One region of the Leisingera sp. ABD4_442 genome, then DNA from elsewhere that is predicted to be linked to it. Evidence: riboswitches for the same ligand, from Rfam matches in the RefSeq annotation. Region 1 holds a riboswitch; each other region holds the start of a gene.
The links. Region 1 has a riboswitch for thiamine pyrophosphate ahead of thiD (bifunctional hydroxymethylpyrimidine kinase/phosphomethylpyrimidine kinase). Riboswitches for the same ligand answer to the same signal wherever they lie in the genome.

Region 1 (9,911 bases):
CTCATCAACAACGGCCAGCGCCTTACTGAGGCCTGGCGCGCCCGCTCGCCGCGCCGTCCCGGCTGGCGGGTGGTTGTCCCTTTCACCCTGCTCGCTCTGGACGATGCCGACCACCTGGCCGAAGCGCTGCGCGCCCGCGGCGGCATCCTGGAAACCAAGGAGACCTGACATGGAACGCAATGTCGTCCTCATCGCGCTGTTCACAGCGCTCATCGCTGCCCTGGGCCTGGTGCCCAAGCTGACCCTGGCCAGCGGCATTCCGATCACCGCGCAAAGCATGGGGATCATGCTGTGCGGAACCGTGCTCGGCGCCAAACGCGGCGCGCTGGCAGTGCTGCTGTTTGTGGTCCTAGTGGCTGCCGGCCTGCCGCTTCTGGCAGGCGGCCGCGGCGGCCTGGGCGTGTTCACCACCCCCTGGGCCGGCTTTTACTACGGCTTCCCGGTTGCGGCCTTTGCTGCCGGTCTGGTGATGGAGAAATGGACATCCGGCAATGTCACCGTCATCGCTGCAGTTGCCGCCGTCGCGGGCGGCATCGGCGCGCTCTACCTGGTGGCGGTCCCCTATTACATGGTGATGAAGCCCGCGGGCCTCGGCGAAGCGCTGCTGACCGCCATGGCGCCTTTCATGCCCGGCGATCTGATCAAGGCGGTTCTGGCCGGCCTGATCACCGGTGCGCTATACAAGGCCCGCCCCTCCAGCGTGCTGTCGCGCGCCTATGCTGCCTGAGTTCGAACAACTCCTGTCAAACCGCCGGTCGGTCCGGGCCTATACCAGCGCCCCGGTCCGCCGCGCCACGGTGGAGCGGATTTGCGCCGCCGCCCGGCAAGCCCCCAGCGGCGCCAATCTGCAGCCCGGCACCTTTCACGTGCTGTCCGGCGCCACCTTGTCTGCGCTGACCGCGGAACTGGCGCAGGCCGCCGCTGAAAACCGCCCTGCGGACAGCGAATATTCCTATTTTCCCAGCCCAATGCCCGCTGAGCTGAAGGACAGGCAGCGCAAGGCCGGATATGCGCTTTATGCTTCCCTCGGCATCGGCCGCCGCGACCTTGCCGGGCGGCGGCAGCAATTTGCCCGCAACTACGCCTTCTTCGGCGCGCCTGTCGGGGTGGTTGCCACAATCGACCGGCGGATGGGCAAAGGGTGTTTCATGGACCTTGGCATGGCCATCATGAGCTTTCTGCTGGCGGCAGAAAGCCACGGTCTCGGGGCTACCGGGATCGGTGCCTTGGCCAACTACGGCCGGCTTGTCCATCGCCATCTTGAACTGCCGAAACAGGAACTTGTGGTCTGCGGCATTGCCCTGGGCCACCCGGATCGCCAGGCCGCAGTCAACCAGTTCCGCACGGAACGGCAGCCGCTGGACGCTTTCACAACCTTCCGCGGCTTTGAAAACGAGGACACCGCATGACCATGGCTTCTGCAGATCCAGGACCGCACCCCGTCACCCGCGCCGAATGCGACGCGGCGCTGCCCGCCATCCTGGCGGCCCCCAAGGACGGCGCGGCAATCGAAACCCTGTGCTTCCGCCCCGGCTATGGCGAGCGTGTCTTCCCTGCCAGCCTCCAGCTGTCGGCAGCCCGCGGCATTGAAGGGGAGCGCTGGCTGAAAGCCCCGTGGCTGACACTGTCCGACGGCAGCCCGGACCCGCGGATCCAGGTGTCTATCCTGCCCAAGCGGGTGGTGGACCTGTGCTGGCGCGACCGCAAGAACACAGTGCATCCAGGCGACACGATCGTCGCGGATCTGGACCTGAGCGAAGCCAGCATGCCTGTTGGCACCCGGCTGCAAATCGGCAGCGCAGTGGTCGAGGTTTCGGATAAGTTCAACACGGCCTGTGTGAAATGGCGCGACCGCTACGGCGCCGAAAGCCTTGCCTGGATCAATCACCGGCCGCACCGTCCCCTGCGCCTGCGCGGCGTGCTGTGCCGGATCGTGGGTGATGGCGAAATCCGCGCCAGCGACCGGATCCGCAAACTGCCCTAGGCTCAGGCCTGCAAAAGCAATGCGCTGCCCAGCCCGCCGGCGGATGCGATGGCCGCAAGGCCGGTGCCGCCGCCCGCCGCCAAGTCGTGGAACAGCCGCACGGCCAGGATCGCGCCCGAAGCCCCGATCGGATGGCCGCGCGCCAGGGAGCCACCGTGCCGGTTGACAATCTCCTGCGGCAGTCCCGCCCCCTGCTGGCAGGCAATGGCTTGAACCGCAAAGGCCTCCATGACCTCCGCCGCGGCAAGATCGCGCGGCGTCAAATCAGCCTGACCAAGCACCGCAGCCACAGCGGGGACCGGTGCGAGACCCGGCTGCGTTGGATCCGCGCCCAGGGTGGCACCAGCCAGCACAGCTGCAGCGGGACCCGGATGCCGCCGGGCGATCTTTTCCGAAACCATCAGCACAAACCCCGCGGCATCCGCAGCAACGGCCATGTTCGCTGCAGTGATGCTGCCGCAAACCGGCCGGGCCCGCGCGCACAGCCGGGGTGCCAGTGCCCGGCTGAAACTATCCTGGCCAAGACCTGCAACCGGGGTGATCTCTGCTGCCAGCCGCGGTCTTGCAGACAGGGCCTTGGCATGGCTGTCCTGCGCCCAGGCGTCCTGGTCATCGCGGCTGATTTTCAGCTGCTGCGCCAGCGCCTCTGCCGCTTCCGCCATGCCAGGGTCGCGGTCCGGCCAGGGGGTAAAGAGCGCCTGATCATAGGCCTCTGGCGGGCGGCCATCGGCAAAGGTGTGCATCCGGACCGGGCGGCGGGAATAGCTTTCGGCACCGCCGGCAATCACCACATCATGCAGCCCAGCACGGATCATCGCATCGCCAAGGATCACCGCATCCAGCCCGCCCGCGCATTGCCGGTCCAGGCTCAGGCCCGCAACACGCTCCGGCAGCCCCGCTGCCAGGGCGGCAATACGGGCAGGATTGCCCCCCGCTCCCAGGGCATTTGCCAGCACCAGCTCGCCTGCCTGCTCCGGTGCCAGGCCTGCCCTGGCCAGCACATCCTTGATCACAGGCGCCGCCAAATCATGCGGCAGACAGGCCCTGAAAGCGCCATTGCGCGGCGCAACCGCGCTGCGGCAGGCAGCGATTATAAAACTCCGGCTCACAGCACCCCCTCCTGCCACATCCGGGCAAGACGCTGCAGGTCCGGCTTCCCGGCCGGCAGCAGCGGCATCCTGTCTGTCTTGCGGATTTCCCGCGGCACAGCAGCGTCTCCCAAGGCAGCCCGGCAGGCCTTGCGCAGTGCGGCCCCGCTGCCGCCGCCCTGCACCACCGCCACGATCCGGTGCCCGCGCAGCGGATCTTCCAGCGCCAGCACCGCCGCAGCAGCAACACCGGGTTCCGCCAGCAGAACTGCCTCGACCGCCTCAGGAAAAACGTTCTGGTCCGCGACCGTCACCATACGGCTGCGCCGCCCCCGCAGGTACAAGTATCCGCCAGCATCCAGCACCCCGATTTCCCCGATTGACAGGAACCCATCGTCCCAGGCCGTCAGATCGCTGCTGCCTCCTTCATAGCCTTCAAACAGATACGGGCTTCTCACCCAGATCTCCCCGGCCTCCCCCGGCGCGCCGCCACCGCCAATCCGCACTTCAACCCCGGGATAGGCCTTGCCCACCGATCCTGGCGGCGTGCTGCCATCTGATACAGAGATGAAACTGGTCTCGGACGCGCCAAAGAACTCCAGCACCTGCGCCCCCGGAAACCGGTCCGCCAGGGCATTGCGCAGGGCCTCATCGAGCTTGCCACCGCCGCACATCACATGCCTGACGCCTTCGAAAACGCCCTTGGCTGCGCCGGTCAGCAGGCGCAGCTGGCTGGGCGTCGCATATAGCACTGTCACCCCGAATTGCCGGACCGCGGCGGCCTGCTGCACTAGGCTTTGCCTGGACAAAACCGCCAGCCCGCACCCCTGATGCAACGCTTCCACTGCCGCATACAGGCTGAGCGAATGCCCCAGATGCCCAAGCACGGCATAGACATCCTGCGGCCCTGCCGCCAGCAGCCGCGCATTGACAGCAAAGCTGGCGCGCCAGCTGGCCGGGCGGCGGCGGATCAGCTTTGGCGCTCCAGTCGAGCCGGAGCTTTCGCAATAGACCCGCTGCTTTTCGCCCGGCCCGTCCTGCAGCGGCCTGGAAGCCTGCGGCCCTGCCCGGAACGGTATTTTGCGGCCGATGCACCTCAACAGCACTTCAACACCCGCAGCCTCTGGCGTCAGGACGCGTGCAGATGGCGCAACTTGAAAACAATCCTCATCTCCTGCCACGGCAGCGCGCTTCCTTTCTGGCCTTCTCCTGCCCGGCGGCCTGCAGCCGGGACGGTGCCATCCAACTGAATTTTTCACCCAATGACCAGCGGTGCGGCTGGAAAAAACGGCGCCATCCCTGCGCGGCGTTGACGGAATGCAGCAGCCTTGTTATCCAGCCTGCAACCGTTGGGGTGCCCCGTTTGGGGCTGAGAGGCGCTGATGCGCTAACCCATCGAACCTGATCCGGGCAATACCGGCGTAGGGAACGGTCTCAAACCTGAAGACGTATTCCGTATGCGGTGCCCTTAATTTTTTTGGGGGGGGTGCCAATGGCCCATATTGCGTTGACTATTGCAGGATCCGACAGCGGCGGCGGCGCCGGGATCCAAGCGGATCTCAAGGCCATGTCGGCGCTGGGGGTGTACGGCGCCAGCGTCATCACCGCAGTTACCGCCCAGAACACCCGCCAGGTCACGGCGGTGCACGGGATCCCGCTGGATGTGGTCGCCGCACAGATCGATGCGGTTCTCAGCGATCTGGATGTGCGGGCCATCAAGATCGGTATGCTGGCCACGCCGCAGATCATCGAAACCGTCGCCACAGCTATCGCAGACTACCCTGGCCCGGTTGTCCTGGACCCGGTAATGGTGGCAAAATCCGGCGACGCCCTGCTGGCGCAGGAAGCCGTGGACACGCTGCGCCGGGAATTGCTGCCGCGCGCAAACTTGCTGACCCCCAACCTGCCGGAGGCCGCAACCCTTCTGAACGAGGCACCCGCAGACAATCCGGACAGGATGGCCGCGCAGGGGCTGGCTCTTTGCCGCACGGGCGCCAAGGCTGTCCTGATGAAAGGCGGCCACAGCACCGGCAGCACCTGCCATGATTTTCTGATCTCGGCTGACGGTGTCATCGCCGAATTCACCGCCCCGCGCCTGCTGACGGCCAACACCCACGGCACCGGCTGCACCCTGTCCTCTGCCATTACCGCGGGCCTTGCCAAAGGCCTAACGCTGGCCCAGGCCGCCACCGAAGCCCACGCCTACCTTCAAGGTGCAATTGCTGCCGCTGACGGGCTTGGGGTGGGCCAAGGCCACGGCCCTGTCCACCACTTCCACCGCCAATGGCCTGCCGCTTGCCGCTGACAGATCCGGCCGGCCAAACACCCTTCGCCCCCCGAATGTGAACACAAAGGAAACGCCTTCCATGAAAAGACTTGCAACCGTACTGGCCCTTCTGGCCGCTACCCCCGCCGCAGCCCAGGACAAGATGACCCTGCTTTTGGACTGGTTCATCAACCCCGATCACGGGCCGGTCATCGTAGCGCAGGAACAGGGGTATTTTGCCGAACAGGGTTTGGAGGTGGAGATCGTGCCGCCTGCAGACCCCTCTGCCCCGCCGCGCCTGGTGGCCGCCGGCCAGGCGGATCTGGCGGTTTCCTATCAGCCGCAACTGCATCTTCAGATCCACGAGGGCCTGCCGCTGAAAAGGGTTGGGACCCTGGTTGCCACCCCGCTCAACTGCCTGCTTGTCCTTGAGGACGGCCCGATCAAATCCCCCGCCGACCTGAAGGGCAAGAAGATCGGCTTCTCTGTTGCCGGGGTCGAAGAGGCTGTCCTGGGAACGGTTCTGGGCAAGCACGGCGTTGCCCTGGACGACGTCGAGATGATCAACGTGAACTTCTCCCTGTCGCCTTCGCTGATGAGCGGCCAAGTCGATGCGGTGATCGGGGCGTACCGTAACTTCGAGCTGAACCAGATGGACATCGAGGGCCGCCCCGGCACCTGCTTTTATATTGAGGAGGAAGGCGTGCCCTCCTATGACGAGCTGATCTATGTTGCCAATCCCGAAACCATGGACGCAGGCAAGGTCGAGCGCTTCCTGGCTGCAACCGAAAAGGCCACCCAGTTCATCGTCAACAACCCGCAGAAAAGCTGGGAAATCTTCTCGGGCACGTCACCTGAACTGCAAGATGAACTGAACGCCCGCGCCTGGGCCGACACCCTGCCCCGCTTTGCGCTGCGCCCGGCCGGGTTTGACGCCGGCCGCTATGAACGGTTCGAGGCGTTCCTTCAAGAAAAAGGCATGATCAGCAGCACCAATGCGGTGGAGGCCATCACCATCGACGTGACCGCGAAATGAGCGCGGCTCCGGATTATGGCCGCGCTTTCGGGCTGATGCGGGCGGCGGCTGGCGATCTGTGGCGCGACTACACCCGCCATGCCTTTGTCGAAGGCCTGCGCGACGGTTCGCTCCCGCGCGAAGCCTTCCTGCACTACCTGCGTCAGGACTACGTGTTCCTGGTCCACTTCTCCCGCGCCTGGGCGCTGGCGGTGGTCAAGGCCGAAACCCACGCGGAAATGCTGGCCGCCTCGGCCACAGTCAACGCGCTGATCAGCGAGGAGATGAAGCTGCATATCAGCATCTGTGCAGAGGCAGGCATCCCGCAGGAGGAACTGTTCGCCACCCCCGAACGCCCCGGCAACCTGGCCTATACCCGCTATGTGCTGGAGGCGGGCTACTCCGGCGATTTCCTGACCCTGCTGGCAGCACTTGCCCCCTGTGTCATGGGGTACGGTGAAATCGGCGCACGGCTGTCTCAGGAAGCAACCAGCGATACCTACAGCGCCTGGATCTGCACCTATGCCGGGGCGGAGTACCAGCAGGTTTGCCTCGATACCGGCGTCCTGCTGGACAGCGCCCTGGAACGGCGGCTAGGGGCAAGCTATGACCAGCTGCCGGTCTGGCAGTCCCTGTGCCGGGCATTCTCCACTGCCACAGAACTTGAGGCCGGGTTCTGGCAGATGGGCCTGGAGCCATGACACCGGCGCCCGGGATCACTGTTGCGGGCAGTGCCAGCATCGGCGGCGCACGGCTGTTTGCGCCGCTGAAACTGGATCTGCCCGCCGGACAGTGGACCTGCCTTCTGGGCGGCTCGGGCACCGGAAAGACAACCCTGCTCCGGCTGATCGCCGGGCTGCAGACAGGGGCGGACTTTAACGGCACGATCTCTGCGTCGGACGGCTCCGATCCCGCCCCGCGCGTGGCCTACATGGCACAAAGCGACCTGCTGCTGCCCTGGGCCACCGTCACCCGGAATATCGCTCTCGGCGCCAGGCTGCGCGGCGGCAAGGGCGACCCTGCCCGTTTGCAGCATCTGCTAGAACGGGTGCAGCTGACAGACCATGCGCACAAGAAACCTGCCGCGTTGTCCGGTGGCCAGCGCCAGCGGGTGGCGCTTGCGCGCACCCTGATGGAAGACAAACCCGTCATCCTGCTGGACGAACCCTTTTCTGCACTGGATGCGCAAACCAGGGCTGACATGCAGGATCTTGCCGCCGAATTGCTGCAGGACCGTACTGTTCTGCTGGTCACCCACGACCCGGGCGAAGCCGCCCGCATGGGCCATTCAATCCAAATCCTGACGGTGCAGGGGCTAACTGATGTTCCCGCCCCGCAAATCCCCCTGCCCCGGCCCGCCGCCGCGCCGCAAGTGATGAAGGTGCAGGCGGGTCTCCTCACACTTCTCAGAAAGGGCCACTGATGAGTATCACCGAACAGCTCCGCGCTGCCTGCCGTGACGATTGGCACGCAGCGACCCGCCATCCCTTCACTTATGCCTTGGCCGATGGCTCACTGGACCGGGACAAGATGGCCGGCTACCTGCAGCAGGATTACCTCTTTATCGAGGGCTTCGTGCGCCTTCTGGCCGCTGCCGTCGCCCATGGCCCCAGCCTGGCCGACGTGGTGCCCGGCGCCCGGTTCCTCGGCCTGATCTGCGGACCGGAAAACACCTATTTTCTGCGCAGCCTCGACGCCTTGGGCGTGCCTACCAGCGGCCAGCAGCCGGCACCGGAAACCCGCGCCTTCCAGGCCCTGATGGACGAGGCCCGCCAGTCCGGCAGCTATACCAACATGCTGGCGGTCCTGGTGGTGGCTGAATGGATCTATCTGGACTGGGCCGCCCCAGTTGAGGACCAGGCCGCGGACCTGCCGTTCTGGCTGGGCGAATGGATCACCCTGCACGCAGGCGAGAGCTTCGCAGGCGTCGTGGCCTACCTCAGGGCACAGCTGGACGCAGCCTACCCCGCCTTGGAACCGGAAGCGCAGGCCGAGGCCACCCGCCTGTTCACCCGCGCGGTGGAACTTGAGCGTGCCTTCTTTGATGCGGCCTGGGCCGGGTTCCCGGTGGCACGATGACAGGCTGGAAGGCCGGCCTCGCCTCAGCCGCCGCTGCGCTCCTGCTGTGGCAGGCGGTGGTCAGCCTGACCGGGCTGCCCCGCTTTATCCTGCCAGGCCCGGCCCTGGTGGCAGAAACCTGGTGGATCCATCGCTGGATCATCGCGGAACACACGGCGGTAACCGCTGCCGAGGTGCTTTTGGGCCTGGTAATCGGTGCCGCCTTGGGCATTGCCACTGCCATCCAGCTGGCGGCATCTCCGGCGGTCCGCACCCTGGTGCAGCCGGTGCTGGTCTTCACCCAGGCGCTGCCAGTCTTTGCCCTGGCCCCTATCCTGACCCTGTGGCTGGGCTACGGTCTGTGGTCGAAAATCGCCATGGCAGTCCTGATCATCTATTTCCCGGTCACCTCTGCCTTTCTGGACGGGCTGATGCGAACCCCGCCAGGGTATCTGGACCTTGCCCGGACCATGCAGGCCAAACCGTCGCGGATTCTATGGCAAATCAGGGTGCCTGCGGCCCTGCCCTCGCTGGCGTCCGGCCTGCGGCTGGCAGCGGTCTATGCGCCCATCGGCGCTGTGATCGGCGAATGGGTCGGCGCCTCGCGCGGGCTTGGATACCTGATGCTGCTGGCTAACGGCCGCGCGAAAACCGACCTGATGTTTGCCGCGATGCTGACACTGGGGGTGTTTTCAATACTCCTTCACCAGGCCGCCGGCCGCTTGCTGCGCCCCCTCAGCCACGATGGCGGCCACGGCTGAACATGCCCGCACCAAGGTCTGCGCGGATTCGTCACGCTTGGATCACACGCCAATCCAGCGATAAAACTGCGAACCCCGAACGCGCAGCGGCACCGGCCGTTCAGATGGGGCATCGTGCCACTGCCAGGGATCTTGCAAAGCCCTCCCGGATGGTATACCGCCGCATACAAACTGAGACCCGGGCCCGTCGGCTGCTTCTGCAACCTGGGCCCCCCATCACCTGAACGCTTACTCGCCGGGATAGCCATGAGCCTTTACACTGACTACTTGAATGAAATCGAAACCCGCAAGGAACAGGGCCTGCACCCTAAGCCCATCGACGACGGCGCCCTGGTGGAAGAGCTCATTGCGCAAATCAAGGATGCCGGCAACGCGCACCGCGCCGACTCGCTAAACTTCCTAATCTACAACACCTTGCCCGGCACCACGAGCGCGGCCGGCGTTAAGGCGAAATTCCTGAAAGAGATCATCCTGGGCGAAGCCGATGTCCCGGAGATCTCCACCTCTTTCGCATTTGAGCTGCTCTCTCACATGAAGGGCGGCCCTTCGGTCGAGGCTCTGCTGGATCTGGCCCTGGGTGATGATGCCGGCATTGCCCGGGACGCAGCAGAGGTCCTGAAAACCCAAGTGTTCCTGTATGAGGCGGACACCGGCCGACTGAAAGCCGCATATGAGGCAGGCAGCAGCATCGCCAAGGATATTCTGGAAAGCTACGCCAAGGCTGAATTCTTCACCAAGC
Region 2 (9,911 bases), on a different contig from region 1:
TAAGAGGCCAGATTGGGGTCAGAGCCGCAAAGCTGCGGCCAAGACAGCTTCAATCACAAGGACCTGACCCATGTCTCTGCGTTTTGTCACCCGCACCATCCACGCTTACCTCGACTACCCCGTTGCCATCGCCCTGATGGGGCTGCCGTTCCTGCTGGGCCTTGGCGAAAGCAACCCGCTGGCATTGTGGCTGTCGGTGGTGACCGGCATTGCCGCCTTTGTGCTGACGGTGCTGACCGATCATCACCTCGGCCTGATCCGGGTGCTGCCATACAAGCTGCATCTGACCGTGGATCTGATTGTCGGCCTGACCTTTCTGGCAGCACCTTTTGTCTTTGGTTTTGCCGGGCTGGATGCGGCCTTCTACTGGCTGAACGGGGCCGCTGTTGTTGCGGTAATCTCGCTCAGCGCGCCGGAAGAGGCAGAGGCGGCCTCGGCCTGATCCCTATTGGCGCAGCAGCCAGTCCACCACCGCCTTGGCCCGGCCCTGTGTGCTGGGCCAAAGCACGTAGAACCCCTGATCTCCCAGGCGCGGTGCCTGCCAAAGGATTTCCAGCGGCTGGCCGCCCAGGAAAATCCGCGGCACCAGCGCAATGCCCTGACCGTTCATTGCCGCATCCATCGCCAAGGCGGTCTGGTTGAATTGCAGGATCCGCCCTGTTGCCGTCAGCCCGTCCTGCCGCAGCAGCAGGTCCCAGTGCCGGTGCCCGTCCTGGATCAGGGTTTGCGCCGCAAGATCCGCCAATTCAGGCTGATTTCCCGCTGTTAGAGCCGCATCTGTCCTGCTCACTGCTACCAGATCCACCAGCGATAGAAGGGCAGAGTTCAATCCGCTTTCCTGCGGTTTGGCGCCCTGGCGGATGGCGATGTCGATGCCGTCGCGCTTGAAATCGGTCAGGCTTTCCTCTGCCACGATCCGCAGGTCGATATCGGGGTGGCGGGCCTCGAACTCCGGCAGGCGGGGCACCAGCCATTTCGAGGCAAAGGAGGGCGGCACCGACAGCGTCACCCGCTGCACGGCGGGGGCCAGCTGGTCCGTTGCATCGCGGATCAGCATCAGCGCCTGCCGGACCGGGGCGTGGTAGCTGCGCCCTGTGTCGGTCAGCGTCAGGCCGCGGGCATGGCGGTGGAACAGCTTGTGGCCCAGATCGGCCTCCAGCCGCCGCACCTGCTGCGCCACGGCGCCCTGGGTCAGGTGCAGCTCCTCCGCAGCGCGGCCGAAATTCAGGTGGCGGGCGGCGGCATCGAACATCCGCAGGGCATTGAGGTTGGGCAGGCGCATCGCATCTCAGCCAGTAGTTTTCCTACAGTCTGGCGCGATGAGACATGATTGGTCAAGAGCGGCTTGAGCCGCCATCCTGAGACCAAGCAAAGGAGTATGGATATGACCAAAGTTGCCCTTTTCACAGCCGCTGGCAGCGGCATGGGCGCAGATGCCGCCCGCCACCTTCACGCACAGGGGTATGAGGTTGCGATCCTGTCCTCCTCCGGCAAGGGCGAGGCGCTGGCGCAGGAGCTTGGCGGGGTGGGCCATACGGGCTCTAATTTGGAGCAGTCTGATCTGCAGGCGCTGGTGGACAAGGCGATGGAGCGCTGGGGCCGGATCGACGTGCTGGTCAACTCGGCAGGCCACGGTCCCAAGGGCGACATCCTGGAGATCAGCGATGACGACTGGCACTTGGGAATGGAATACTACCTGATGAATGTGATCCGCCCGGCGCGGCTGGTGGCGCCTATCATGGCGGCGCAGGGCAAGGGGTCGATCATCAACATCTCCACCTTTGCGGTGTTCGAACCGGATCCGCTGTTTCCGACCTCCGGCGTGTTCCGGGCCGGGCTGGCGAGCTTTACCAAGCTGTTTGCCGACAAATTCGCGGCCCAGGGCGTGCGGATGAACAATGTGCTGCCGGGGTTCATCGACAGCCTGCCGGAGACCGAGGACCGCAAGGCGCGGATTCCGATGGGCCGCTATGGCACTGCCCGTGAAATCTCCGCGCTGGTGGCCTATCTGGCGTCGGATGATGCCGCCTATACCACCGGGCAGAATATCCGTGTGGATGGTGCCCTGACCCGCGCCATCTGACCTGTTCCACCTGGACGCAGGCGGGGCGCCCGCCCCTTCAAATGAGGGCGGGCGCGTCGCCCTGGCGGGCTCCAGCCGCTCAAGAGCCCTTTGCAGAGCCTGTTATCCGCCCTTTGGGTCGATCATTGGCTTGGCCTTGCCGCGCTGCAGGCCCAGCCGGTGCTCGCGCCAGATCACCAGCGCATTGCCGGCAATCACCAGGGCCGCGCCTGCCAGCATCACCAGCGTCGGCCATTCCTCGAACCAGACATAGCCGATCACGATGGCAAAGATCATCGAGGCATAGTCATAGGGCGCCAGCATCGAGGCGGGTGCAAAGCGGTAGGAGGAGGTGACCAGGATCTGCGCCACCCCGCCGACCAGCCCGGCGCTGACCAGCAGCGCCGAGGTTTGCGTATCCGGCATCACCCAGCCGAAGGGCGCGGTCAGCAGCGCCAGGCCCGAGGCGGTCAGCGAGAAGTAGAACACGATCGCCGCTGTGTGTTCGGATTGCACCATCCGGCGGATGTGGATCTGCACAAAGCCGCGGGCGATTGTCGCCGCCAGCACCAGCAGCACGCCCAGCAGAGCGCCGTCGCCGAGGTCCCCGCCCAGGCGCGGCCAGATCATGATCATGACCCCCAACAGCCCAACAGCCACGGCTGAAATCCGGACCATCCGGATCTTTTCGCCGAGAAACAGCGCTGCCAGGATCAGGGTGAAGATCGGGGTGGCATAACCGATGGCGGTGACCTCGGGCAGCGGCAGCAGCGCCAGCCCCATGAAGGTCATCCCCATTGCCGAGGTGCCCACCAGCCCGCGCCACACGTGAAACATCGGTTTGCGGGTGATCAGCCCGTGCCGCAGCTCGCCGCGCATCGCTAGCCAGGCCACGATCACCGGAATCGCAAAGAACGAACGGAAAAACACCGCCTCGCCCGCGGGCACATGTTCCGACGTCGCCTTGATGATCCCCGAGAGCGCGGTGAACAGCGCAATTGCGGTCACCTTGAGCAGGATCGCCAGCATAGGCCGATGCGATGTTAAGGATTTTGCCATGGCGCGAACCTGCGCCCCTGCGCCGCAAAGATCAATGGCTTGATTTCAGCCTTTGGCCGCGCGCAAATGGCGCCGCCAGATGAAGGAGCCGCCGATGTATGACGCCAACCACCTGATCCGCCAGCTGCGCGAGTCGTCCCTGGGGCGCGAGGATGATGTTTTTGCCCGCCTGCCGGATGGCAGCACAGTGAGTTTTGGCGCGCTGTTTGCAGGGGCGGAGCGGATGGCCGCAGCGCTGGCTGCGCAGGGCGTGCTGCCCGGCGACCGGGTGGCAGTGCAGGTGCAGAAGACCATTCAGGCGATTGAGCTGTATCTGGGCACCGTCATGGCCGGCGGTATCTTCCTGCCGCTGAACACTGCCTACACCGGGCCGGAGGTGGCCTATTTCATCGGTGATGCGACACCGCGCGTGATGGTTTGCGACCCGGCGCGGCTGGAGGAGATCAGCGCCGTGGCAGGCGCCGCGCAGGTGCTGACGCTGGACGCCGAGGGGCAGGGGAGCTTGCGCGATCTGGCGGACGGGCAGGGCGGGTTTGCGGCAGTTGCCCGGGAGCCCGGTGACCTGGCTGCGATCCTTTACACCTCGGGCACCACCGGGCGGTCCAAAGGGGCGATGCTGAGCCACGATAACCTCGCCTCCAACTCGCTGATGCTGCGGGAATACTGGCGGTTCACGGCGGAGGACGTGCTGATCCACGCGCTGCCGATCTTCCACACCCATGGCCTCTTTGTGGCGACCAATGTGGCGCTGTTTGCAGGTGCTCAGGTGGTGTTCCTGCCGGGGTTTGATGCCGATGCCATTCTGGACGCGATGCCCAATGCCACTGCGCTGATGGGGGTGCCGACCTTCTATACCCGCCTGCTGGCGGACGCGCGCCTGACCCGGGAGCGTGCGGCGAATATGCGCCTGTTTATCTCTGGTTCTGCGCCCTTGCTGGTGGATACGCATGAGCAATGGGAAGCGCGCACGGGCCACCGCATCCTGGAACGCTACGGGATGACCGAAACCAATATGAGCACCTCGAACCCTTACGATGGCGAGCGCCGGGCCGGTACCGTCGGCTTCCCGCTGCCAGGGGTTGAGGCACGGGTGATGCAGGACGGTGCAGAGGTGTCTGCTGGAGAGATCGGCGTGCTGGAGGTGCGCGGGGCCAATGTTTTCCAGGGCTACTGGCAGATGCCGGAGAAGACGGCGGAGGAACTGCAGGCCGATGGCTGGTTCATCACCGGCGACATGGCCAAGATCGACGCGGATGGCTATGTCACCATTGTCGGGCGCGAGAAGGATCTGGTGATCACCGGCGGTTTCAACGTTTATCCCAAGGAGATCGAAAGCCTGATCGACGATCTGCCCGGGGTTCTGGAAAGCGCGGTGATCGGCGTGCCGCATGCGGATTTCGGCGAGGGGGTGGTTGCGGTGGTGGTGCCGGAAGGTGACGGCACCAGCGTTGAGGCGATCACGGCGGCGCTGTCGGGGCAATTGGCCAAGTTCAAGCAGCCCAAGGAGATCATCCTTCTGGACGCCCTGCCGCGCAACACCATGGGCAAGGTGCAGAAGAAAGCCCTGCGCGAGGAATACGCGGGGCTGTTTGCTTGAGGGGCAGCGTCCGGCCCGGCGGGGAGGGCGTGTAGCGCCCACCCCGTGGGGGGCGGGACGGGCGCTGCCCGCGCCGCATAGCGGCGCAGGCGGGTTAGTGAGCGTGGGCATGCGCCTCTTCCTCGCGCCATTCCCGCACCGCGTGCACCAGGATCTGGAACGCAGAGCTGAGGAACAGCCCGCCCATGATGCCGGCCACAATGAGGTCCGGCCAGCCGGTGGCGGTGCCCCAGACACCCAGCGCCGCGATCATCACCGCCACATTGCCGATCGCATCATTGCGCGAGCACAGCCAGACCGAACGCACATTGGCGTCGCCGTCCTTGTAACGCGCCAGCAGCATGACCGAGATCAGATTGGCCGCCAGCGCCATGAAGCCGATCACTCCCATGATCTGCGCCTGCGGCACGCCAACGTAAAACACCTGATAGATAGTGGAGCCGAACACCCAGGCGCCCATCAAGAGCAGGCTGATCCCCTTGCCCAAGGCGGCCAGCGCCCGGGTGCGCAAGCTGGCGCCGATCACCGCCAGTGAAATACCATAGGTCAGCGCATCGCCCAGAAAATCCAGGGCGTCTGCCTTCAGCGCCTGGCTGCCGGACAGCTGGCCCGCCCCCATTTCCACCGCAAACATGCCGGCGTTGATGGCGATCACCAGCCAAAGCCTGCGTTTGTAGTCCGCTGATACCCCGTCGAACCGGGCTTTGTGATTGCAGCAGCCTGCCATTGCTCTTGTCCTCATTCCTGATTCGAGATCAATGTAGGTGCTCTAGTCACTAGAGCTTCAAGAGGTTCTTACCGTGTTTTCCATCGGCCAGCTGTCCAAGGCCACCGGCGTCAAGGTGCCCACCATCCGCTATTACGAGGAAATCGGCCTGCTGCCGCAACCGGGCCGCAATGCCGGCAACCAGCGCCGCTACGGGCAGGACGGCATGGATGCATTGGGTTTCATCAAACACGCCCGCGACCTCGGCTTCCCGCTGGAGGACATCAGATCGCTGATGGCGCTCGACGGGCACTTGGGCGAGGATTGCGCCGAGGCTGACCGGATTGCCCGCAGCCAGCTGGCCAATGTCCGGGACCGGATCCGCAAGCTGGAGCAGCTGGCGTCCGAGCTGGAGCGGATCAGCCATCTCTGCGACGGCGGGCACGGGGGCTGCTGCAAGGTGCTGACAGCCCTGGGCGACCACAGCCAATGCGCAGGCGATCACATCTGAACGCTACCGCTTCGGCCAGCTCCAGCGCGGCGGCTCCAGATCCTCAATCCGGGTCTCTCCGAATTCCTTTTGCAAGATCACGGACAATGCCCCGGTGTCCTCCAGTTCCTGCGCCAGATGGCTGTTGTGGGACACCACGATGATCTGGCTGTCCCGGCTGGCGCGTTTGATCAGCCGCGCCAAGGGCGCGATCAGCTCCGGGTGCAGGCTGGTTTCGGGTTCGTTCAGCACCATCAGCTCGGGCGGGCGCGGGGTCAGCAGCGCGGTGGCCAAGAGCACATAGCGCAGGGTGCCGTCCGACAGCTCCGCCGCCGACAAAGGCCGCAAGAGCCCGTGCTGCTGCATCTCCACCGCAAACAGCCCGCCCTGAAGCGAGACATCGACGCTGGCGCCCGGGAAGGCATCTTCGATGGCTGCGTCAAAACCCGGCCCGTCGCCGATTTCCCGCAGGGTGGCAATCGCCGCAGCCAGATCCGCACCGTCCCCCGCCAAAGCCGGGGTGCGGCTGCCGACGGCGGGGCGGCGGGCGGGCGAGTCCCGGTCGGTGCGCAGGCTGTCATAGAAGCGCCAGCCACGCATCCGTTCGCGCAATGACAGCATTTCCGGCGCCTGCACCGGATCGGCGGCATGGGTCATCATGCTGTCAAAGGGACGCAGGTCGCGCGACAGCTCCACCCGCCGGCCGCTGCCGTCCCGGCCCGTCACAACCGCGCCGCGGCGCTCGGCAATGCTGTTGGCGCGGCCCAGGCTTTCGCCGACCCAAAGCGCTTCGGATTTGATTTCGGGATCGTTGCCGAACATCGTCCGCGGCACCGGCGCGGGCAGGCCAAGGTCGACCGCATATCCGTAGTCTTCTGCCGAAAACCCCAGCTTTAGAGCCACAGCTCCCTTGCGCCGAGTGCCCTCAACGGGAACTTCGCCGCGCTTCATGCGGGCGCTGATGTGTTCCGGGCCGGCCCACAGTGTCGACTCCAGCCCGCCCTCACCTGCCAGTGAAGCGATGGCCCTGCCCTGGGCCACCTCCGCCAGCAGCCGCAGCGAACGGTAGAGCGAGGATTTGCCTGCCCCGTTGGCGCCGCTCACCACGGTGAGCTGCTCCAGCGGCAGGGTTGCATCGCGGATCGAGCGGTAGCCGGAGATGGCCAGGGTAATCAGCATGGCGAAGGACCGGATGTGAAAAGCGCTGTGCAAAACCTGCTTGGTTTTGCAGCGCTTCGCAACAGGTCCCGTCAGGCATCAACTGTTCAGCCGATATGGCCCTGGTTTTCGCCGATCTGGCCGCGGTGCAGCAGCAGGTGGTCCAGGATCACGCAGGCCATCATCGCCTCTGCCACTGGCACCGCGCGGATGCCGACGCAGGGGTCGTGGCGGCCCTTGGTGATCACCTCGGTCGCGGAGCCGTCCTTGCGGATCGACTGGCGCGGAGTGAGGATCGAGGAGGTTGGCTTTACCGCAAAGCGCACCACAACATCCTGCCCGGTGGAAATGCCGCCGAGGATGCCGCCGGCGTGGTTGGAGGAATACTCGGGTCCGTTTTCGCCCATGAAGATCTCATCGGCGTTTTCCGAGCCCTTGAGGCGCGCGGCATTCATGCCTTCGCCAATTTCCACGCCTTTTACAGCGTTGATCGACATCATCGCGGCGGCCAGGTCGGTGTCCAGCTTGCCATAGACCGGCGCGCCGATGCCTGCGGGGACATTGCGCGCGACAACTTCAACAACTGCCCCGACCGAGTCATGCGCCTTGCGCAGGGCTTGCAGGTAGTCTTCCCATTCCTGCACTGCGCCTGCGTCGGGGATCCAGAAATCATTCTTCTCAATTGCGTCCCAGTCGAACCGGCTGCGGTCGATCTCCAGCTCGCCCATTCGGGTCATGTAGCCCTTGATCTCCAGCCCGGGCGCCAGCGCCTTGATTGCTTCACGTGCAACACCGCCGGCCGCCACCCGCGCCGCGGTCTCGCGTGCGGAGGAGCGGCCGCCGCCGCGGTAATCGCGGTTGCCGTATTTCTGGAAATAGGTGATGTCGGCGTGGCCCGGGCGGAAGGTCTGGGAAATCTCGCCGTAATCCTTGGACCGCTGGTCGGTGTTCTCGATCATCAGCTGTACGGGCGTGCCGGTGGTCATGCCGTCGAACACGCCGGACAGGATCTTGACCGCGTCCGGCTCATTGCGCTGGGTGGTGTTCTTGTTCTGGCCGGGACGGCGCTTGTCGAGCCACTGCTGCAGCATTTCCGGCGCCAGCGGCACGTTCGGCGGGCAGCCGTCGACGGTGGCGCCAAGCGCAGGCCCGTGGCTTTCGCCCCAGGTGGTGACGCGGAAGAGGTGTCCAAAGCTGTTCATCGACATGAGGCGCGGTCTCCTTTGCGGGACGTGCTTAGCGGGCAGGGGCCTGTGCCTCAAGCGGATTCCTCTGCGGCAAAGGCGAGAGGGGGCGCTGCCCCCGCCGCCTGGGGCGGCTCCCCCGGGATATTTTCTGCCAGAAGAACACGGGATCGGCGCGGGCAGCGGTCCAGTTTGCATGGACCGTAGGTCCTGACGGGGCTTTGGCTTGTCTTTGCTGCGGCTGGGGCATAATGTTCGCGCCACCTCGGGGTGCGCGCAGGCGCTGAGATGACACCCGTTGAACCTGAACCGGATCACACCGGCGGAGGGAAGGTACTGGACAGCCTCCACCCTTGCCCAAAGCCGCAAAGGAGGATGGCATGAAACATCTTGCATTTGCAGCGGGACTGCTCGGCGCCTCGGCAGCCTTTGCCGAGACGCCCGAACTGGTCGTTTATACCTATGACAGCTTTGTTTCCGACTGGGGGCCGGGGCCTGCGGTGGAGAAAGCGTTTGAGGAAGTGTGCGGCTGCGACCTGAAACTGGTTGGAGCGGGCGACGGTGCTGCGCTTTTGGCGCGGGTCAAGCTGGAGGGCGCGCGGTCGGACGCGGACGTGGTGCTGGGGCTGGATACCAACCTGACCGCGGCGGCCAAAGAAACCGGGTTGTTTGCAGAGCATTCGGTCAGCGCCGAGTTTGCGCTGCCGGTGGAGTGGAACGACGCGACCTTTGTGCCTTATGACTGGGGCTACTTCGCCTTTGTGCACAACGCTGATGCCGCAGCGCCCGCGGACTTCAAGGCGCTGGCCGCCAGCGACACCAAGATCGTCATTCAGGATCCGCGCTCCTCGACCCCCGGCCTGGGCCTGCTGCTGTGGGTCAAGGCCGCCTATGGCGACGAGGCGCCGGAGATTTGGAAGGGGCTCTCTGACAACGTCGTGACCGTGACCAAGGGCTGGTCCGAGGCTTATGGCATGTTCCTGGAAGGCGAGGCCGACATGGTGCTCTCCTACACCACATCGCCCGCTTATCACCTGATTGCCGAGGAAGACGGCTCCAAGGCGGCGGCGGCCTTTGACGAGGGGCATTACATGCAGGTGGAAGTGGCCGGCAAGCTGGCGAACAGCGATCAGCCGGAGCTGGCGGATCAGTTCCTGGCCTTCATGGTGTCGGACGCGTTCCAGTCGATCATCCCGACCACCAACTGGATGTACCCGGCGGTGACCCCGGCGGCAGGCCTGCCGGAAGGATTCGGCACCCTGATCGCGCCTGAAAAATCGCTGCTGCTGAGTGAAGCTGAAGCGGCAGAGGTGCGCGATGCGGCGCTGGGCGAATGGCTGGACGCGCTCAGCCAGTAAGCGCCTTTCCCGGTATTAGCGCTGCCCTTTTGGTGGCTGCGCTGATATTGGGGACGCTGGGGGCTGTTGCGCTCAGGGCTGAGGCCGGCACCGGGTTTGGCGCCAGCGACTGGGCCGCGCTGCGGTTCACCCTGACCCAGGCGAGCCTGTCGGCGCTATTGAGTGTTGGCCTCGCCATTCCCGTCGCCCGCGCGCTGGCGCGGCGGCGGTTTCCGGGGCGGAGCCTGCTGATTGCGTTGTTGGGCGCGCCCTTCATTCTGCCTGTTATTGTGGCCATCCTGGGCCTGCTGGCGGTCT
Region 3 (9,911 bases), on a different contig from region 1:
CGTGTTGGGCAGAATGCGGCAGCCGGCGCCGCGCAGGCTCTGCCAAAAGCCGGCGCCGGAGCCATCTGCGGTTTCCCGGCGCAAGGACACGGTGATGATCTCCGTGCCGCTGGCCTTCACCGCCTCCGCCAGCACCGCAGGCGACGGGTATTGCGCGGTGCCCAGCAGCAGCCGCGAAGTGATCTCTGTATCGTAGAACTTCATCTCAGCCTCCCTGCATCGGCGCAAGAACTTCCAGCCGGTCGCCCTCGGCCAGCTGCACATCGCCGCGCTTGCCGCGGGCGACAAAGGCGCCGTTCAGCGCCGTGGCGACAGCGGGGCTGGTAAACCCCAGTTCCTCCAGTGCGGCGGCCAGAGTGGGTCCCGTCACCTCATGCGGTTTGGCGTTTACGATGATCTTCATCCGTGGTCTCCGGTAATAATCGGTCTGCGGCCTGCTGCGCCATCGCGGGCGCCAGCAGAAAGCCATGGCGGTACAACCCGTTGAGGTAAAGCGTGCCGTCCTGATCAGTCAGCCGCGGCAGGTTGTCAGGGAAGGCCGGGCGCAGGCCCGCGCCGGTTTCCACCACGCTGGCTTCGGCAAAGCCCGGGTGCAAAGCAAAGGCCGCGCTCAAAAGCTCGCTCAGCGAGCGCAGGCTGATGGCGCGGTCAGAGCTGCTCTCGATCATGGTGCCGCCGATCATGAAATGCCCGTCGCCGCGCGGCACGAGGTACAGCGGCATCCGCGGGTGCAGCAGGCGCAGGGTGCGGCGGATCTCCACCTGCGGGCAATGCAGGATCGCCATCTCGCCGCGCACCGGGCGCAAACCGGGCAGCGGCGCCGCCATCCCGGTGCAATCCAGCGTGACCCGGCCCGGGGCGGGGGCGCCATAGCGGATCTTGACCCCCAGTTCCTGCACCTTGGCGCTCAGGTCCCGCAGCGCCCGCCGCGGGTCCAGATGCGCCTCGCCCTTAAAGAACAGCCCCTGCGCAAACCGCCCCGCCAGTGCCGGCTCCAGCGCGCCGATCTCTGCCCCCTTCACGCCCCGGTGGCCGCGGGTGCGGCGGGCAAAGCGGGTCAGCTCCGCCCGGTCGCGGGCAGGCGCCACCACCAGCGTGCCGCGCCTGTGCACGGCCGTGACCTTGGCCCACCAGCCGAAGGCGCGGCTGCCGAGGGTGATCACCTCTTCCTCGGCGCTTTCGCGTTCGCACCAGGGCGCCAGCATACCGCCCGCAAAACGCGCAACGCTGCCGGCTCCGGGTGCTTCGCCCCGCTCATAGACGGTGACTGCCGCCCCGCGCTGCGCCAGTTCATAGGCGCAGGCGAGACCGGCAAGGCCCGCGCCTGCGATGGTGATCATTCCGCGGGCTCCGCAGCCTCGGCGGCAGGCACATACAGCTCGCCGCCCTCGCGGAACTTAGCGGCCATCGCCTCCATACCTTCTTTCTGCGCCTCGGAGCGGATGTCGTGCGAAATCCGCATCGAGCAGAACTTCGGCCCGCACATGGAGCAGAAATGCGCGACCTTGTGGGCTTGTTTCGGCAGGGTCTGGTCGTGGAACTCGCGCGCGGTGTCCGGGTCCAGCGACAGGTTGAACTGGTCCTCCCAGCGGAACTCGAAGCGCGCCCGGCTCAGCGCATCGTCGCGGCGCTGGGCGCCCGGCAGACCCTTGGCGAGGTCGGCAGCATGGGCGGCGATCTTGTAGGTGATCACACCGGTCTTCACGTCGTCCCGGTCGGGCAGGCCCAGGTGCTCCTTCGGCGTCACGTAACACAACATCGCGCAGCCGAACCAGCCGATCATCGCCGCACCGATACCGCTGGTGATGTGGTCATAGCCCGGCGCGATGTCAGTGGTCAGCGGCCCCAGCGTGTAGAACGGCGCCTCGTGGCAGCACTCCAGCTGCTTGTCCATGTTCTCCTTGATCTTGTGCATGGCGACATGGCCCGGCCCTTCGATCATCACCTGGCAGTCCTTGGCCCAGGCAGTCTTGGTCAGTTCACCGAGGGTTTCCAGCTCGGCAAACTGCGCCTCGTCATTGGCGTCCGCGATGGAGCCGGGGCGCAGCCCGTCGCCAAGCGAGAAGGAGACGTCATACTGGCGGCAGATGTCGCAGATTTCCTCGAAATGCTCGTAGAGGAAGCTCTCCTTGTGGTGATGCAGGCACCACTTCGCCATGATCGAGCCGCCGCGTGAAACAATCCCCGTCACCCGGTTCACCGTCATCGGCACCATGTGCAGCCGTACGCCCGCATGGATGGTGAAATAATCGACGCCCTGTTCCGCCTGCTCAATCAGCGTGTCGCGGAACACTTCCCAGGTCAGATCCTCGGCAATGCCGTTCACCTTCTCCAGCGCCTGGTAGATCGGCACGGTGCCGATCGGCACCGGCGAATTGCGCACGATCCATTCTCGGGTGTTGTGAATGTTGCGGCCCGTGGACAGATCCATCACCGTGTCGGCGCCCCAGCGGATCGCCCAGACCAGTTTGTCCACCTCTTCCTCCATCGAGGAGGTGACGGCAGAGGTGCCCATATTGGCGTTGATCTTCACCTTGAAATTGCGGCCGATGATCATCGGCTCGATTTCCGGATGGTTGATGTTGGCCGGGATGATGGCGCGGCCCGCGGCAATTTCCTGGCGCACGAATTCCGGCGTCACGTAGTCCGGGATGTTGGCGCCAAAGTCATTGCCGTCGCGGTTTGCATGGCAGGGCGACAGCTCGCGCAGCTGGTTTTCGCGGATCGCGACGTATTCCATCTCCGGGGTGACGATGCCTGCCCGTGCATAGGCCAGCTGGGTTGGCGCCTTGCCGTCCTTGCCGCGCAACGGCGCAGGTTTCACCGGGAACTCCGGCACCAGCCGGTCGCCCTCGACAAAGCCGTTGTCCTCGGGCTTCACATCGCGGCCCTGATAGCTCTCGACGTCGCCGCGGGCGAGGGTCCACTGGCGGCGCAGGGCGGGCAGCCCCTGGCGGATATCGGTCAGCACGTCCGGGTCGGTGTAGGGGCCGGAACTGTCATAGACCGGCAGCGGCGCCTCGCCCGCGGTGGGGTGGGTGGCGATCTCGCGCATCGGCACGCGGATGTCCTCATGGACCTCGCCGCTGACGTAGATCTTGCGCGATGCGGGCAATGCGCCGGTGGTGATCTTGGGGTTGGGGACGTTCATCTGGTGTTCCTCCGGGCCTTCGGTTCAAAAACACCAATTGAGCCGGGACGGAGGAAAACGGGCAGGGGGGTGTACAGCCGGTGTACGGCCGGTGCACGCATGCTGCCTGTCCGAAACACCGCTTGCCGCCGGGGCGCCGTGCGATGCTTCTTGCTTCCTACGCCAGTATCAACTGGGTCAGGTTCAAAGGGTCGCACCGCCGGTCCGGGATGCCCCGCACCATGACGCCTCTCAGTCCCTTAGGCGGGACTCCCCTGCGTGGCTTTAGGGGTAGGGGAGGCGCGGGCCTTCCGTCAACTGAAAATTTTGTAGATTATTTTTCTTTATTAGTATCAGCGCTCTGCGGGCGATACCGGTGCCGAATTGAGGCAAATCGCTGCAGCGCGGCTTTGGCGCTTGATCGGCGGCATTGAAATTATCTATAAAACGCCGCAACGCCATCCGCGCATGGCCGTCAGGTATACGAGAACAGGAGACAGCATGCTGGACGCTGCACCCATCCGCACCGACTGGACCCGCGAGGAAGCGGAAGCGATTTACAACAAGCCTTTCATGGACTTGCTGTTCCAGGCGCACAGCGTGCACCGGCAGTATTTCGACCCCAACCAGGTGCAGAAATCCAAGCTCCTCAGCATCAAAACCGGCGGCTGCGCCGAGGATTGCGCCTATTGCTCCCAGTCGGCGAGGAACGGCGCCCAGCTGCAGGCGTCCAAGCTGATCGAAGTGCAGCGGGTGATCGCCGAGGCCAAGAAAGCCAAGGAAGGCGGCGCGACCCGCTACTGCATGGGCGCCGCCTGGCGCTCGCCCAAGGACCGCGACATGGCCGCGCTGGAGGCGATGGTGCAGGGGGTAAAGGATCTTGGCATGGAAACCTGCATGACCCTTGGCATGTTGGACGAAGAGCAGGTGTTCCGCCTGCGGGATGCCGGTCTCGATTACTACAACCACAACATCGACACCTCCGAGCGCTACTACTCTGAGATCATCACCACCCGCACCTTTGCCGACCGTATCGACACCCTGAACCGGGTGCGCGAGGCAGGCATCAAGGTGTGCTCGGGCGGCATCGTCGGCATGGGCGAGCAGCAGCTGGACCGCATCGACATGATGCTGGCACTGGCAACGCTGGAGGAGCATCCGGATTCGGTGCCGGTGAACATGCTGATCCCGATTGCCGACACGCCGCTGGCCGATGTCGAAAAACTGGATCCGATCGAATTCGTCCGCTCCGTGGCGCTGGCCCGCATCCTGATGCCGAAATCGCATGTGCGCCTGTCCGCAGGCCGCACCGACATGTCGGACGAGATGCAAGCAATGTGCTTCTTTGCCGGTGCCAACTCGATCTTTGTGGGCGACACGCTGCTGACCGCGGACAACCCGGAAGAGGACAAGGACCAGCAGCTCTTCGACCGTCTGGGCATCACCGCGATGGCGGCAGGCTGCGACGGCAGCCGCTGATGGCAAGCGCCTTTCCGAGGCATGAGAAATCGCTGGAAGCGCTGCGCTCGCGCGGGCGCTACCGGCAGCTGATGCCGCGGGACGGTTATGACTTTGCCTCCAATGACTATCTCGGGCTGGCAGGCAGCGATGTGCTGCGTGCCGCCGCTGCCGATGCGCTGGCCCGCGGGGTGCCGGTTGGGGCAGGCGGCTCGCGCCTCTTGCGCGGCAATGACGCGGAACACCAGCTGCTGGAGACGGAGGCTGCGGAGTTCTTCGGCACTGAGGCGGCACTGTTCATGGGCGGCGGCTTCAACGCTAATCAGGCGATCTTCTCCACCCTGCCGCAGCAGGGCGACCTGGTGCTGTATGACGCGCTGATCCATGCCAGCACCCATGACGGGATGCGGCTGGGCCGGGCTGAGACGCGCAGTTTTGCCCATGGCGATGCGGAAGACGCTGCGCGGGTGCTGAAGGACTGGCGCTCGTCAGGCGGCGCAGGCCAGGTCTGGATCGCGGTTGAGGCGGTCTATTCGATGGATGGAGACCTCGCCCCGCTGGAGACGCTTATTGCGCTGGCGGATGTCACCGGTGCTGTTCTGGTGGTGGACGAGGCCCATTCGACGGGTGTGTTCGGCGATCTGGGTCGCGGACTGGCGCAAGGCATCGCCCACCGCCCCAACGTCCTTTCCTTACACACCTGCGGCAAGGCGCTGGGCGCCTCGGGCGCGCTGATCTGCGGTCAGCGGGTGCTGATCGAGACGCTGATCAACAAGGCCCGCGGGTTTATCTTTGCCACTGCCCCGTCGCCGCTGAACGCGGCACTGGTGCGGGCGGCCTTGCAGGAACTTCAGCAGAACCCGGGCCGTCGGGAACAGGCTTGGCAGGGGATCACCCATGCCCAAGGCGAGGCCAAGCGCCTTTGCGGGCTGGAGGGGGTTCAAAGCCAGATCCTGCCGGTGGTGATTGGCGACGACAAACGCACCATGGCGCTGGCCGCTGCGATGCAGGCCCGCGGCTATGACATCCGCGGCATCCGCCCGCCGACGGTGCCCCGCGGCACTTCGCGGCTGCGGTTGTCGATCACTTTGAATACGGCGGCAGGGGTCATCACCCGGATGTTTGAAGACCTCGCCCGGGAAATGGAGAGTGCAGCATGAGCGCGCTGATTGTCACCGGAACCGACACCGGCATTGGCAAGACCATCTTTTCCGCCGGCCTGGTGCAGGCGCTGGGCGCAGCTTATTGGAAGCCGGTGCAATCGGGCCTGGAAGAGGAGACCGACAGCCAGACAGTGGCCCGCCTGTCGGGCCGTCGGGCATTGCCGGAGGGCTACCTACTGCAGCTGCCCGCCTCGCCGCATCTGTCGGCGGAGGCCGAGGGTTTGGAGATCGACCCGGATGCGCTGTCTTTGCCTAAAGTCGATGGCGTGCTGGTGGCCGAGGGGGCAGGCGGGCTGATGGTGCCTCTGAACCGTGAGATGCTGTATCTCGACCTCGTCGCCCGCTGGCGAGCGCCGGTGATCCTGTGTGCGCGGACGCAGCTGGGGACGATCAACCACACGCTGCTGTCGCTGAAAGCGCTTCGGGATGCGGGCTGCACCGTTGTGGGCGTTGCTTTCATCGGCGACGCGGAACCGGCGGTGGAGGAAACCATCTGCCAGTTCGGCCAAGTGGCGCATCTGGGGCGGCTGCCGGTGCTAGTGGAGCTGACCTCCGACGCGCTGGCGGTGGCCTTTCAGGCCAGCATCCGGGTGGACCTGATCGAGGAGGCGCTGGCCAAAGGTGAGACGGCATGAGCGCGGCAGACCTCACCCAGCTGGAGTTTGACCAGCAGCACCTTTGGCACCCCTACACCAATGTTGCCAAGCCCGGGCCCACCTTTGTGGTGAAGGAAAGCGAGGGGGTTTATATCACGCTGGACGACGGAACCCGGCTGATCGACGCCATGTCGTCCTGGTGGTGCATGATGCATGGACATAAAAACCCAGCGATCACCAAAGCCATTCATGACCAGCTCGACACCCTGCCGCATGTGATGTTCGGCGGGCTGACCCATGATCCGGCCATCGACCTGGGCCGCAAACTCTTGGAGATCACACCTGAAGGCCTCACCCGCATCTTCTACTGCGACAGCGGGTCTGTCTCGGTCGAGGTGGCGATGAAGATGGCGGTGCAGTACCAGCATGCTATCGGCCAGCCGGACCGCAAGGAGTTTGCCACCATCCGCTCTGGCTATCACGGAGATACCTGGAAGGCGATGAGCGTCTGCGACCCGGACACCGGCATGCACCACCTGTTCCAGGGCGCGCTGAGCGTGCAGCATTTCGTCTCCCGCCCGCCGGTCCGCATCCACGAGGAGTGGAGCGACGACCCGGCGCAAAACGGGTTGGGCGAGTTGCGCAATGTGCTGGAAGCCACCGCCGATAGGATCGCCGCCTTCATCCTGGAACCCGTCGTGCAAGGCACCGGCGGCATGTATTTCTATCACCCCGAATATCTCAATCAGGCCCGTGCCATGTGCGATGAGCTGGGCATCCTGCTGATCTTCGACGAGATCGCCACCGGCTTTGGCCGCACGGGCGAATTGTTTGCCACCAATTTCTGTTCGGTGGAGCCGGATATCATTTGCCTCGGCAAGGGGCTAACCGGCGGTCATATCTCCTTTGCCTGCACCATGACCAACGACCGCGTGGCGGAAGGCATCGGCGGCGGCAATCCCGGCCTGTTCATGCACGGGCCGACCTATATGGGCAACCCGCTGGCCTGCGCGGCGGCCAAGGCTTCGCTGGACCTGCTGACCGGGCAGGACTGGCGCGGCACGGTGGCGGCAATCGGCGAACAGATGCAGGCCGAACTGGCCCCGGCCCGCGATCTGCCCAATGTGGCGGACGTGCGGGTGCTGGGTGCCATCGGGGTTATCGCAATGAAGCACCGGGTCTCGGCGGACGAGGCCCACGCGCGCGCCCATGAAATGGGCGTCTTCCTGCGCCCCTTCGGGCGCAATATCTATACCATGCCCCCGTTCATCACGACGCCGGATCAGCTGAGCGAAATCACCGCAGGCATGCTGCGGCTGGCGCGGAAACTGTAACCGTGGAGTTCCGCTGGCTCAAACAGAACCAGGCAGCCGAGGTCATCGTGGTTTTCGGCGGCTGGGCCGTGGGGCCGGAAGTGTTCTGGCACTTGGATGGCCCGCAAGACATCTTGTTTGCCAGTGATTACACCAATCTGGACGCCGGCTTGCCGGATCTTTCCGGCTATGAGCGGCTCAGCCTGCTGGCCTGGTCTTTTGGTGTGGCGGCTTATGCCCATTGGCAGCAGGGGCGCCCTGATCCGTTCCACCGCAAGGCCGCGGTGAACGGCAGCCTGCAGCCGGTGCACCGGGCCGCGGGCATCCCTCCTGCCGTCTTCCGCAAGACAGTCGAGCGCCTGAGCCTGCAAGCCTACCAGGACTTCCTGACACGGGTGTTCGGCGCGCCGCAGCCCGCCGAGCCGCTGGATGTGGACGCGCGCCGCGCAGAACTGCTGGCAGTGGAGCAGCGCGGCGATGCTTCTCGTATGCGGTTCGACCGGATCTGGATCAGCTCCGGCGACAGGATTTTCCCGCCAGCCAATCTGGCACGGGCCTGGGCCGGGCAGGATATCTCCAGGATCGACGCCGCCCACGCCCCCTTTGACAGGTTTTCAGAATGGGAGGCGCTGTTCTGATGAAAGATCTTGTGTCCCATGGGCTGGACCAGCCCCGCGTCCTGCACAGCTTCCGCCGCGGGCTGCAAAGTTACCACGGCGCGGCCTCGGTGCAGGCGGAAACTGCCGCCCGGCTTGCGGCTATGCTTCAGGCTCAAGGCGCGCCGCGGCGTTTCGGCACGGCGCTGGAGTTCGGCTGCGGAACCGGGCACCTGACCCGGCAGATGCTGCGGCGGTTCGAGGTGGAAAACCTGATCCTCAATGATCTGGTGCCGGAGGCGGCGCTGACGCTGAAGGGGCTGAAAGGTCGCGGGGCAGCGCAGGCCCGGTTCGCGGCAGGCCCTATCGAGAGCATAGAGCTGCCGCGGCGGCTGGAACTGATCGCCTCGGCCTCTGCCGTGCAATGGATACCGGACCTGCCGGTCTTGCTTGCGCGGCTGGCACGGCATCTGAAACCCGGCGGCTGGCTGGCGCTGTCGGGCTTTGGCCGCAACCAGTTCCGCGAACTGGCGGCGCTGGGGTCCGCCGCGGCAGCGCCAAGCTGCCTGGATGCCGGGGAATGGGCCGCCCTGCTGCCGGAAGGGATGGAGCTTTTGGCGGTAGAGCAGCGCCCGGCCGTGCTGTCATTTGGCAGTGCGCTGGACCTGCTGCGGCATTTGCGCCAGACCGGGGTCAACGGCCATGCCCGGCAAAATTGGAGCCGCCGCCGCCTGCGGGAGTTCGAAGCAGCCTACCAGGCCCGTTTCGGTTGCAATGGCGCCTTGCCGCTGACCTATGACCCTGTGCTGCTGGTCGCGCGCAGGACCCGGTAGCCGCATTGCGGCGGTTTCCGTGCGCAATGCGCGCTTAGGGCAAGTTTTAGGTTTTTTCCAGCGCGCCGGCGGAGGTGATCCGCTGCCGCGTTAATCTTTGTCAACGTCCCCCTGATATGCCGGAACCAGAGCTGCGCCCTTAGGGGTCGGCATGTGGGAATACTGGCAGAACGGGAGTTACGCCATGACATTCAAAGCGTTTGTTGCAGCGCTGGGGGCGCTGGCGGTTTCGGGGGCTGTTCATGCAGCTGACATGGGCGACGTTGGAACGCCAATCCGGCTGTCCCTGAACAATTGGACCGGCCAGCACTTGTCGACCTATATCGCCGGCGGCATGCTGGAGGAGGCGGGCTATACCGTCGAATACGTAGAGGCCGACCAGGGCGCCATGTATGAAGAAATCGCCTCAGGCGATGTTCATGCGATGGTTGAGATCTGGACCACCAGCAACCCGGCCAGCTATTTTGCAGCCCGAGACGAGGGCCGGATCGAGGAACTGGGCGATCTGGGCCTGGATGCCCGCAACGGGGTGGTTTTCCCGCCTTATGTGGCGCAGATGTGCCCGGGTCTTCCCAACTGGGAAGCACTGCGCAGCTGCGCGGCCATCTTCTCTAAGGATGGCAAGGGCAAGCGCGGCATTTACCTGGCTTACCCGGAATCCTGGGGCTCGCCCGGCGCCGACCGGATCCGGGCCCTGGACCTGCCGTTTGACGTGGTTGCGGCAGAGTCCGAGGCCGCGATGATTGAGGCGTTTCAGGAGGCCTACCGCGAAAGACGCCCGGTGATTTCCACCTTCTGGGCGCCGCATTGGGCAATGTCGTC

Region 2: linked by a shared signal. The riboswitch ahead of thiB (thiamine ABC transporter substrate binding subunit) and the one ahead of thiD (bifunctional hydroxymethylpyrimidine kinase/phosphomethylpyrimidine kinase) in region 1 are both predicted to bind thiamine pyrophosphate.
Region 3: linked by a shared signal. The riboswitch ahead of thiC (phosphomethylpyrimidine synthase ThiC) and the one ahead of thiD (bifunctional hydroxymethylpyrimidine kinase/phosphomethylpyrimidine kinase) in region 1 are both predicted to bind thiamine pyrophosphate.

What each region holds. Positions count from the first base shown of each region.
Region 1 is NZ_JBSWYB010000059.1:2,926-12,836, reverse strand. It holds gene ACXAHG_RS22675 (CbiQ family ECF transporter T component) at 1-168, shown strand, start outside; gene ACXAHG_RS22670 (biotin transporter BioY) at 170-727, shown strand; gene ACXAHG_RS22665 (nitroreductase) at 717-1,409, shown strand; gene ACXAHG_RS22660 (hypothetical protein) at 1,406-1,984, shown strand; gene ACXAHG_RS22655 (thiolase family protein) at 1,987-3,093, opposite strand; gene ACXAHG_RS22650 (AMP-binding protein) at 3,090-4,253, opposite strand; TPP riboswitch at 4,413-4,517, shown strand; gene thiD (bifunctional hydroxymethylpyrimidine kinase/phosphomethylpyrimidine kinase) at 4,565-5,377, shown strand; gene ACXAHG_RS22640 (ABC transporter substrate-binding protein) at 5,439-6,374, shown strand; gene tenA (thiaminase II) at 6,371-7,054, shown strand; gene ACXAHG_RS22630 (ABC transporter ATP-binding protein) at 7,051-7,776, shown strand; gene ACXAHG_RS22625 (TenA family protein) at 7,776-8,432, shown strand; gene ACXAHG_RS22620 (ABC transporter permease) at 8,429-9,172, shown strand; gene ACXAHG_RS22615 (bifunctional aconitate hydratase 2/2-methylisocitrate dehydratase) at 9,419-9,911, shown strand, end outside.
Region 2 is NZ_JBSWYB010000005.1:138,704-148,614, reverse strand. It holds gene ACXAHG_RS06535 (SPW repeat domain-containing protein) at 71-442, shown strand; gene ACXAHG_RS06530 (LysR substrate-binding domain-containing protein) at 446-1,282, opposite strand; gene ACXAHG_RS06525 (SDR family oxidoreductase) at 1,379-2,083, shown strand; gene ACXAHG_RS06520 (DMT family transporter) at 2,186-3,121, opposite strand; gene ACXAHG_RS06515 (malonate--CoA ligase) at 3,216-4,718, shown strand; gene ACXAHG_RS06510 (cation efflux transmembrane domain-containing protein) at 4,813-5,445, opposite strand; gene ACXAHG_RS06505 (MerR family transcriptional regulator) at 5,519-5,935, shown strand; gene ACXAHG_RS06500 (AAA family ATPase) at 5,939-7,093, opposite strand; gene aroC (chorismate synthase) at 7,180-8,280, opposite strand; TPP riboswitch at 8,513-8,604, shown strand; gene thiB (thiamine ABC transporter substrate binding subunit) at 8,637-9,614, shown strand; gene ACXAHG_RS06485 (thiamine/thiamine pyrophosphate ABC transporter permease ThiP) at 9,590-9,911, shown strand, end outside.
Region 3 is NZ_JBSWYB010000036.1:6,335-16,245, forward strand. It holds gene ACXAHG_RS19540 (thiazole synthase) at 1-204, opposite strand, end outside; gene thiS (sulfur carrier protein ThiS) at 206-403, opposite strand; gene ACXAHG_RS19550 (FAD-dependent oxidoreductase) at 372-1,340, opposite strand; gene thiC (phosphomethylpyrimidine synthase ThiC) at 1,337-3,151, opposite strand; TPP riboswitch at 3,289-3,417, opposite strand; gene bioB (biotin synthase BioB) at 3,632-4,609, shown strand; gene ACXAHG_RS19565 (8-amino-7-oxononanoate synthase) at 4,609-5,748, shown strand; gene bioD (dethiobiotin synthase) at 5,745-6,386, shown strand; gene bioA (adenosylmethionine--8-amino-7-oxononanoate transaminase) at 6,383-7,681, shown strand; gene ACXAHG_RS19580 (pimeloyl-ACP methyl esterase BioG family protein) at 7,684-8,298, shown strand; gene ACXAHG_RS19585 (methyltransferase domain-containing protein) at 8,298-9,089, shown strand; gene ACXAHG_RS19590 (ABC transporter substrate-binding protein) at 9,274-9,911, shown strand, end outside.